Regions from separate parts of the Glutamicibacter halophytocola genome, predicted to be linked through region 2. Evidence: riboswitches for the same ligand, from Rfam matches in the RefSeq annotation. Region 2 holds a riboswitch; each other region holds the start of a gene.
What was found. A riboswitch is a leader RNA that binds a small molecule or an ion and turns the genes downstream of it on or off. The one in region 2 is predicted to bind thiamine pyrophosphate.
Positions count from the first base shown of each region.

Region 1: linked by a shared signal. The riboswitch ahead of AOZ07_RS13170 (ECF transporter S component) and the one ahead of AOZ07_RS01805 (3-oxoacyl-ACP reductase) in region 2 are both predicted to bind thiamine pyrophosphate.
Region 3: linked by a shared signal. The riboswitch ahead of thiC (phosphomethylpyrimidine synthase ThiC) and the one ahead of AOZ07_RS01805 (3-oxoacyl-ACP reductase) in region 2 are both predicted to bind thiamine pyrophosphate.

Region 1 covers NZ_CP012750.1:2,844,146-2,847,410, reverse strand. The annotation lists gene AOZ07_RS13195 (Na+/H+ antiporter subunit D) at 1-109, shown strand, start outside; gene AOZ07_RS13190 (Na+/H+ antiporter subunit E) at 121-753, shown strand; gene AOZ07_RS13185 (MrpF/PhaF family protein) at 750-1,016, shown strand; gene mnhG (monovalent cation/H(+) antiporter subunit G) at 1,016-1,420, shown strand; gene AOZ07_RS13175 (DUF4235 domain-containing protein) at 1,473-1,724, opposite strand; TPP riboswitch at 1,798-1,921, shown strand; gene AOZ07_RS13170 (ECF transporter S component) at 1,985-2,605, shown strand; gene AOZ07_RS13165 (ATP-binding cassette domain-containing protein) at 2,602-3,265, shown strand, end outside.
Region 2 covers NZ_CP012750.1:391,324-394,588, reverse strand. The annotation lists gene AOZ07_RS01810 (NtaA/DmoA family FMN-dependent monooxygenase) at 1-749, opposite strand, end outside; gene AOZ07_RS01805 (3-oxoacyl-ACP reductase) at 746-1,546, opposite strand; TPP riboswitch at 1,633-1,726, opposite strand; gene AOZ07_RS01800 (HNH endonuclease family protein) at 2,145-2,852, shown strand; gene AOZ07_RS01795 (hypothetical protein) at 2,990-3,202, shown strand.
Region 3 covers NZ_CP012750.1:2,679,115-2,682,379, forward strand. The annotation lists gene AOZ07_RS12365 (GTP pyrophosphokinase) at 1-565, shown strand, start outside; tRNA gene AOZ07_RS12370 (tRNA-Met) at 690-763, opposite strand; tRNA gene AOZ07_RS12375 (tRNA-Thr) at 811-882, opposite strand; tRNA gene AOZ07_RS12380 (tRNA-Thr) at 1,405-1,476, shown strand; TPP riboswitch at 1,652-1,761, shown strand; gene thiC (phosphomethylpyrimidine synthase ThiC) at 1,757-3,265, shown strand, end outside.

The sequences.
Region 1 (3,265 bases), 1.5 Mb from region 2:
GGGTATTGCCCTGACTATTTTTGCCGGGCCGATTTTTGAATTCTGTGAACGGGTCGCCGCGGAGCTCATTGCCCGCGACGCATACATCAACGCGATCTTGCCATTCTGATTGGAGGGATGATGCCGACTAAAAAATTGAAACCCGGTGACCAGCGTATTGATGATGCGCTGGATACCTCAGGCGTGCGCCACCGGGCGACGCTCAAGCAGGAATGGCCGCTGCTGGCCCTGCTGATTTTTGTGTGGTGCGCACTGTGGCAGGATTTCTCTCCGGCGAACCTGATCTTCGGTGTGATTATCGCGCTGGTCATCGTCACGCTCTTTCCGCTGCCTCCGGTGGTGCTTTCGGGACGCATGAACGTTTGGTACTGCCTGCAGCTATTCATCTGGTTTATCGGCCAGGTGTTTGTGGCCAGCTTCGAAGTGGCCCGACTGGCCATCTTCCGGGGAAAGAAGACCCGCAGCGGGGTCATTGCGGTTCCTTTGCGCACCGACTCGGATCTGATCGTGACAACGGTTGGCCATGTGCTGACCCTGATCCCGGGATCCTTCGTCATTGACGTGGACCGCAGTTCCTCAACGCTGTACTTGCACTACATCAATATCGAATCAAGGCAGGATATGGACCGCGCCCGCGAAGCCGTGCGCGACATTGAACGCCGGATGATCATGGCCATCGGCAGCCGGGATGAATTCGACGCGATCAAGCACGAATGCGGACCGAACCTGATGCGAATGAAGGGCAAAAAATGATGGAAATCGTGATGTGGATTTGCGGCATCATGCTGGGCTTGGCCACCGTTGCCTGTGTAATCCGCGTGGCCAAGGGCCCCTCGATTCTCGACCGCGTCCTCGCACTGGACGTGATGCTGCTGATCATCTCCGTGGCCCTGTGCCTGGAGATGGTCTACAACCGGCACTCCGACTACCTGCTCTTCGTCATTGCCGCTTGCACTTTGGGCTTCATCGGCTCGGTCACCGTCTCGCGCTACGTTTCTGACCAGAGGAATGCCTGATGGAGATGTTCGTGGATATTCTCGTGGCAGTACTGCTGATTGCCGGTTGCCTCATGTCGCTGATTGCCGGTATTGGCCTGCTGACCTTTCCCGACATGCTCACCCGCATGCATGCCGCAACCAAGCCCCAGGTCCTCGGGTTCTTGCTGATCTTCACCGGGCTGGCGATTCATCTGCGCAGCTGGGCTGTGGTTCCCGTGCTCTTCCTGGCATGGGGGATGCAGTTGTTGACCGCGCCGGTTTCGGCCCATATGATCGGGCGCTCCGGCTACCGCACCAAGCACGCTGCCAAGGATTCGCTCTATGCCGATGAGCTCAAGCAGATTGTAGACAAGACCAGCAGTGCCCCGCCCACCGGAACCTTCGATGCAACCTCGGGTGCATCGGGAAAATCTGAAGACTAGGACAACACAGCACGGGCATCCCGCCGACGGCGGGATGCCCGTGCTGTGTGCACTACTTGCTAAAGCGTGCGACTACCTTGTTGCTACCGCGGTCTGCCAGCACCTGAATGGTGGCTGCCACGATGGCCGAGAAGATCGCAAATCCGAGAGCCTGGCGCAGCGAAGCCTCGGCGGCTTCTTCACTTCCCTTGCGGGGTGCCTTGTTTCCGGTGAAACCCTTCCACAGCTGGTCAACCAGCTTGCTGCCGACAAAACCGGCGCCAATGGAAATTCCCGTGGTGGCAAGTTTCTGCACTGTATTCATTTTGCCCTCGCTTCAACGTCGTGACTTATCGTTCCTCTGCCCAGCATACCTGCGGTATGGTAGGTGGGCAGTAATTTTCCGACAGGGGAGCGTCAGACTTCGAAACTGGAGTCGCAAGACGCTGAGAGTGCGATAGATCGCAGACCCTCGAACCTGCTCCGGCTAGTACCGGCGAAGGAAGTCGAGCATCTCGGATGCGGACCGGGAGCATTGTGCCCTGGATCCGTACATCTCCCCTCCTTGATATAGGAGGACCACCAATGAACCAATCAGCAGCAAACCAGCGTTCTGGCTGGCGCGTCGTAGACATCGTCACCGCATCGGTCATCGCAGTCGCCTCGGGCGTCATCTTCTGGGCCTGGAGCGCAGGCTACGGGCTGTTCTCGCTGGCCTTTGCGGCCTTCCCGCCCGCGGCAGCGCTGCTCACCGGCGTTTGGCTCTTCCCCGCAGTGCTTGGCGCGCTGATTATCCGCAAGCCCGGCGCGGCCCTGTATTGCGAGCTGCTGGCAGCGGTGGTCGAAGCGCTGCTCGGTTCGCATTATGGCCTGACCGTGCTGCTGTCCGGCCTGGTCCAGGGCCTGGGTGCTGAAGTGGTCTTTGCCGCGTTCCGCTACCGCAAGTGGAACTTGGGCGTGGCATTGCTTGCAGGGCTCTTCTCTGGACTTTTCGCCGGTATTTCCGAGGCCTACATCATGGCCTACTACGTTGAATACACCCCGGCGCTGAAGCTGTTCCACGTGATCGCTACCGGTGTCTCCGGGCTGATTGTTGCAGGCCTGCTGTCCTGGCTGGCAACCCGCGGCCTGGCCAAGACCGGCGCGTTGAGCGCTTTGGCCAGCCGCCGGGCACACCTTGAATCCGGAAAACTGGCCGCAAAATGAGTTCGGTGGCTAACACCGGTGCCACGGCACAAACTCGGCGAGGCATCGAGATCATTGCTCGAGGTTTTTGCTGGCAACACCCGGAACGCTCGCAACCTGCCATCTCGGCATTTGACGTGCAGATCAACTCCGGCGAAAAGGTGCTGCTGATCGGCCCGTCCGGGGCAGGCAAGTCAACCTTGCTCCATGCCCTGGCCGGACTGCTGGAAGTCGATGGGGCCGAGCAGATCGCCGGTCAATTGCTCATCGACGGGTCGGACGCCTTCGCCCGGGAACACCCGGTGGGACTGATGCAGCAGGACCCGGAGACCCAGGTGGTGCAAAGCCGGGTCGCCGACGATGTGGCCTTTGGCGCCGAAAACCTGGCGGTGGATCCGGCCATCATCCGCCAGAGAATTCCCGAGGCCCTGGACGCGGTGGGGCTGGGCATGCTGCCCATGGACCACCGCACCCAGGAACTGTCCGGCGGGCAAAAGCAGCGCCTGGCCCTGGCCGGAATCCTGGCCATGCAGCCGGGGCTGATGCTGCTTGATGAACCCACCGCCAACGTCGACCCGGAAGGCATCGGGCCATTGCGCGATGCGGTGCTCAACGCCGCCCAGCTTAGTGGCGCCACGCTGATCGTGGTCGAGCACCGGCTGGATGCGTGGGCAGAACATA
Region 2 (3,265 bases):
TCTTGGGCGAATTCGGATGCCATCTCGTGATCGGCTGCTACCGAGTAGATCGCTTCAGCGTGTGCTGCTGCCAGTTCACGGCCAGCTGGCGAGGAGCCTGCTTGGAACATGACAGGCTCGCCATGAACTGAGTTGGGCATATTCAAGGGACCTCGCACCGAGAAGTGCTCGCCTTCGTGATTGATTTCTTGAAGCAATCGCGTATCGGTGAAATTTCCGCCACGGTCAATTTGGACTGCTTGATGCGGATATGATCCCCACAACTTGCGCAAGACGTCAATGAATTCTGCGGCTCTGCCATATCGCTGCGCGTGCGCAGGCAGCTCGGTGAGCGAATGGTTCTGCGCTTCGGTATCCCACATGCTCGTCACCACGTTGATCCCGGCCCGCCCGTTGGACAAATGCTGCAAGCTGCCCAGCATGCGTGCCGCGTGGAAAGGAGAGTAGAAGCTGGCCGAGATGGTGCAGACCAGTCCGATATTCGTGGTGCATTGGCTGATCGCCGACAACAGCGTCACCGGCTCAAAGAACCAGGTGGGACCGGCCTGCGCAGCTGAGGCTGACACCGCTTGGCCATCGGCGAAGAACACCGCGTCCAACAGCCCCTTCTCAGCCAGCTGGGCCAGCTTGATGTAGTACTGGGTATCGGGAAGCTCTTCGGCCGCCGAGTCCTCGGCACGCCAGGCCGCTTGGTGATGCCCGGTTCCATAGAGGAACAGATTCAGATGTACCTGTTTCTTCTGGCTCATCCCTTCACCAGCCCGCCATCCACGATAAGGTTCTGACCTGTAACCCCACGAGATAGCGGGGAAGCGAAAAACAGGACGGTATCGGCCAGTTCCGCGGGCGTGGTGACTCGACGCAATGGCGTTCCCGAGGCGATCAGGTCGAATACTGCCTCGGGGGTCGCAGCCGAGGCGTCGGTGGTGCGCAGGAGCCCTCCAGAAACCATGTTGACGTTGATTCCTTCTGGCCCAAGATCATCAGCGAAGGTACGGGTCAGGGACAGCAGCGCAGCTTTAGTGGCGGTGTAGTCGTGGTACGGAACCACCGGGTGCTGGAATAGGTTGGTGCCGATATTGATGATGCGGCCAAATCCTGTTTGCCGCATTCCCGGCAGTACAGCCTGGATGGCAGCTACGGGAGCCAGCACCGATCCGGCGAACTGGGCACTGAGCTCTGCGGCGGAAATCGCTTCGGCGGTGGAGCGGGCGTCGCCATTAAAGGAGAAATCCACCAAGGCATTGTTCACCAGAGTTGTCACCGGCTGTCCAAAATGATCTTCGGCTTCAGCCACCATCGACTTGAGCGCAGATTCGTTGCGAACATCAGCCTGAATGGCTACTGCATCATTCGGGTAGAGCGCGACGAGATCATTGGCTGCTTGTTCCGAAGAGTTGTAATTGATGACGACTTTCGCGCCAGCTGCAAGGAAGGCCTTGCTGATGGCGGCACCGAGCCCTCGAGCTCCGCCGGTGACAAGAATGACCTGCTCTTCAAGTGGAAGGGCAATGGGGGTTGCTGGTGATTGGGTGTCCGTGCTCATCTTGTTTGAACTCCTTGACGGCGTCTGTTGGCGAATGGATTTTTGACCAAAGACGCGGACGGTTCAAGCACTTCGGGTGCACACATACGCAGAATCCAGGACATTCCCTTCGCCAGTACTAACTGGATCAGGTTCAACGGGTGTTCTCTCAGCCGCCCTGCGGCACCCCGTGTCACTGCTCCCATTAGTAGCACACGCACGGCTTAGCTGTAGAACATTACTTCATGAATCCCGCGCGTATCAGCACTCGGTTCTTGGGCAACCCGGGGTTGAGCGCCATCTGGAACCGTGATTTCCCGGCTCCATTCGGCAGCGGGATTTGCGCAACGCAAGGAAACCCATGCCACCACTTCGCTGCTTTCCCGACAAGATACAGATAAATCGGCCTTGAGGTCGGAAACCGAGTTGACCAATGCATATCGAGGAACAGAAACTCGATAGCCAGCAGGTCTCGACATGATCGCTAGAACTGGTTCACACCGATCTCACACTAAAACACGGCATGGACGCAGCTAAATGGTCCACCCCGCTTCATATAGTTTCCTAAGGGCCTGTCCCCCCTTGCCAACTGTCGCTTTCCTAGGAGTCGTACTTCCGCATGCAGCTGCTGCGCCGCGCAATCTCATTTGCACTCATCGCTTCATCCCTTGCCCTCACTGGATGCTCAACTCTTGATTCCATCGAGCAGTATCGAGTTCCCGACGCGCAGGCTGACACTACCCACAACAGCGCGGAGCAACGCGCCAGCTATGCTGACTCGCTTGAGTTGCTCGCGGATATCGACGTCAAGGGCCGTGCCCCCAAGACTGGCTATGAACGGGAAAAGTTCAGCAAGGGTTGGAAGGATCCGGACCGCAACGGTTGCGATGCCCGCAACGACATCCTGGCTCGCGACTTGGAACACGTGAAATACAAATCTGCGTCGAAGCCTTGCGTAGTGCTCAGCGGAACTTTCCACGACCCGTATACCAACACCACCATCAATTTTGTTCGGGGCCAGAAAACCAGCACCGCAGTTCAGATCGACCACGTTGTCGCGCTGTCGGATGCCTGGCAAAAGGGCGCCCAGCGCTGGGACCAGGAAGCTCGTTTCGAATTCGCCAATGACCCGCTAAACCTCATGGCCTCGGACGGGCCGACGAACGCGGCTAAAGGCGACAAGGATGCCGCAACATGGCTTCCTCCCAACAAGAGTTTCCGCTGCGAATACGTCTCACGCCAGACTCAGGTCAAAGCGAAATATGGGGCTTGGATGACCAAGGGCGAACACGATGCCATCGAACGCATCCTGAAGGCTTGCGTGTAGTTAGCCTAAAGTCGCAGTGAAAGATCCTCCTTAAGGGCTATCGTCAAATCGATGGATTTGTGACAGTATGGATATTACTCAAGCCAATAGCCATTATGTGTGGTGATTGTTGGCAAAATTTTCTGCTGCAAAGGTCAATGATGAAGACACGGTTGTCGGGAGCGCTCTTGCTGCTTGCCAGCGTGTGCCTTTTTGGTTTTGCCCTGAACGCCGCGCATCGAGACACAGCCATGGCTTGCTGGATCCTGTCCACAGTCTTCTTCATCGCGGCTGCCATGCTCATGCTCGGTGCCATCGTAGGAGCTTCCTCGGTCACAGCAACCAAATCACGCCACAACCGACGGCTCTAGCCGCATCAAGTTTTTTCGAAGCAACGTATCAACCACAGGCTGGTGCGTTGCTTCGACTATTTA
Region 3 (3,265 bases), 1.6 Mb from region 2:
CATGCGCAAGGTGAGCCAGAGGAATATCCATCCTTCCCTCTCAGCCATCAGGGAGAACATCAGCGACATCGCCGGTGTCCGCATCACCTGCAGCTTTGTGAAGGACATCTACAAGGTGCTCAATACCTTGACCGCGCAAAATGACATTCGAGTCATCCAGATCAAGGATTACATCAAGAATCCAAAGCCAAGCGGTTACAAGAGCGTGCATGCCATCGTTGAAATCCCGGTCTTCCTCTCGGACGGACCGGTGAATGTCATTGTTGAGCTGCAGATCCGCACTATTGCCCAAGACTTCTGGGCCAGCCTGGAACACAAGATCTTTTACAAGTACGAAGGCGAAGTCCCTGCCTATCTGGCTTCAGAACTTGCCGAAGCCGCAGCCGTAGCCACCAAGCTTGATATGCAGATGCAGCGACTGCATACCGAGGTTCATGGCCACGATGCCAACGACGAAAACGCTAACGGGCAAGAAGTAGACGCGGAGGTAATACAAGGACTGCTCATGCTTGCCAAGGAAGCTTCAACGGGCAAGGAGCACCGCGACAAGGGCGCTACCCAGTAGCGCTAGTCCAAAAATAGAGCAAGGCCTCCGAGCGAAAGATTGTTGCGCTCGGAGGCCTTGTTCGCTACCGATATTTTCAGAAACGAAAAAGCCCCGAAATCCGGGGATTTCGGGGCAAAATCTGTAGCGGCGCCGGGACTCGATCCCGGGACCTCACGATTATGAGTCGTGCGCTCTAACCAGCTGAGCTACGCCGCCACAAGTGAGAAGCAATCCAGTAGAAGCCAAGAAAGCTTCTCACTCAGAGCCCCCTGCCGGAATCGATCCGGCGACCTCGTTCTTACCAAGAACGCGCTCTACCACTGAGCTAAGGGGGCAACGAGTAAATACTCTACACGGATTCCCGCACAAACAAAAATCGGCGCTCAACCCTCTAATTCGATACCGCTCAGGCGAATAACTACTAGTCAGAATTGATTATTGGCAATTTTGGCACTTGCGCGGCACAACCAGTGGCACAAAAGTGCTTTGGTGACGATGCTCACTGAGGGGAATTTGGTGATCAGCCTGCAATTATGCGCACCTTTGCGACACTTCTAATTTTCATGGCAAGCAAGCCCAGTACCCGTCGAACGCAGCAGGAATGTTGCAAGGGCTCCGGATACGAATAGGCGAGCCCCAAGAACTCCCCAAATGCGGCCAGAAGAACCAGATTTCATCGATGCTCCATGTGGCGCCAATAGACTTTTTCCCTGATCGGATACTGGCGCCTGGAAAACTTCTGCAGGCAGTGACCCGCCGCCCGCATTCCGGACTTGAGTAGTACGCTTGTGACCTCAGCTACAAATTCATTCAGGATTTTGCAAACGTCAGAAACCTGTGTAGAGTATTTACTCGTTGCCCCCTTAGCTCAGTGGTAGAGCGCGTTCTTGGTAAGAACGAGGTCGCCGGATCGATTCCGGCAGGGGGCTCGAAATAAGAGAGACAATCTGATTGCAGATTGTCTCTCTTTTCGTTTACCCAGAACTTTTATTCTGGACCGAATATGGCCAGGATTTCATCCTCGCTTCGCACAAAACATTTCGCTGGCCGATCGTCACCGTGTGGCCTATTTGCCTCCGATAGAAATTTTCGTGCTAGTGTCATCTGCGACCACACGGGAGCCCCATGGCAAGGGCTGAGATCGGACTGCAGCTGTCCGCGACCGTTGAACCTGTCCGGGTAATGCCGGCGAAGGAAGTGAGTTTCTCAATGGAACAATTTGAACAGCATTCCGCCCACTCTCTCGCGTTCCGCGAAGCCGATGGGATTTCAGTTCCGGTTACGCAGATCCAGCTTGCGGACTCCCCCAATGGCCAGCCCAACGAGCCGGTGGTTGTGTATCGCACCAGCGGTCCGGGAAGTGAACCAACGCAGGGACTGAAGCCGTTTCGGGAATCCTGGATTCTTGAGCGTGGAGACGTGCAGCGCTATGCGGGACGCGAGCGGAACCTGCATGACGATGGGCGTTCAGCGGTCCGCCGCGGTACTGCCAGCGATGAGTGGGCTGGACGTTCCGCTCCGCCGCTCAAGGCCGTAGACGGGGCAGCAGTGACTCAAATGCACTACGCTCGTGCTGGAGTCATCACCCCGGAAATGCGCTATGTAGCATTGCGCGAAGAATGCGATGTAGAGCTGGTGCGCAGCGAGCTTGCCGCCGGACGAGCGATCATCCCCTCGAATATCAACCATCCTGAATCCGAACCGATGATCATCGGCAAAGCGTTTCTCGTAAAGATCAATGCGAATATCGGCAATTCGGCAGTGACCAGCTCTATCGCTGAAGAAGTCTCCAAATTGCAGTGGGCCACCAAATGGGGCGCAGACACGGTCATGGACCTGTCGACCGGCGATGACATCCACACCACCCGTGAATGGATCATTCGAAATTCGCCGGTCCCCATCGGCACTGTGCCGATCTACCAGGCCCTGGAAAAGGTCAATGGCGAAGCGAACGCACTGACCTGGGAGATTTTCCGGGACACCGTTATTGAGCAATGCGAGCAGGGCGTGGACTATATGACCATCCATGCCGGCGTGCTCTTGCGCTATGTCCCGCTGACAGCCAACCGCGTCACCGGGATCGTTTCGCGCGGCGGATCCATCATGGCCGGATGGTGCTTGGCTCATCACCAGGAGAATTTCCTCTACACGCACTTTGACGAGTTGTGCGAAATCTTTGCTCAGTACGACGTGGCCTTCTCATTGGGCGACGGGCTGCGCCCGGGATCCATTGCCGACGCCAATGATGCGGCCCAATTCGCTGAACTTGATACCCTTGCCGAATTGACCAAGCGTGCGTGGAAGTACGATGTTCAGGTAATGGTGGAAGGACCGGGGCACATCCCGTTCCACATGGTCCGCGAGAACGTGGAACGCCAACAGGAACTGTGCGACGGCGCGCCCTTCTATACGCTAGGCCCGTTGGTCACAGATGTCGCACCCGGCTACGATCACATCACCAGCGCTATTGGCGCCACTGAAATCGCCCGTTATGGCACCGCCATGCTCTGCTATGTCACACCCAAGGAACATCTGGGATTGCCTAATCGCGATGACGTGAAAACCGGTGTGATTACCTACAAGATTGCAGCGCATGCCGCAGATCTGGCCAAGGGGCATCCTGGGGCCACCGCCCGCGATGATGCACTGAGCAAGGCGCGCTTCGAGTTCCGCTGGAACGACCAGTTCTCCCTGAGCTTGGACCCGGTCACGGCGCAG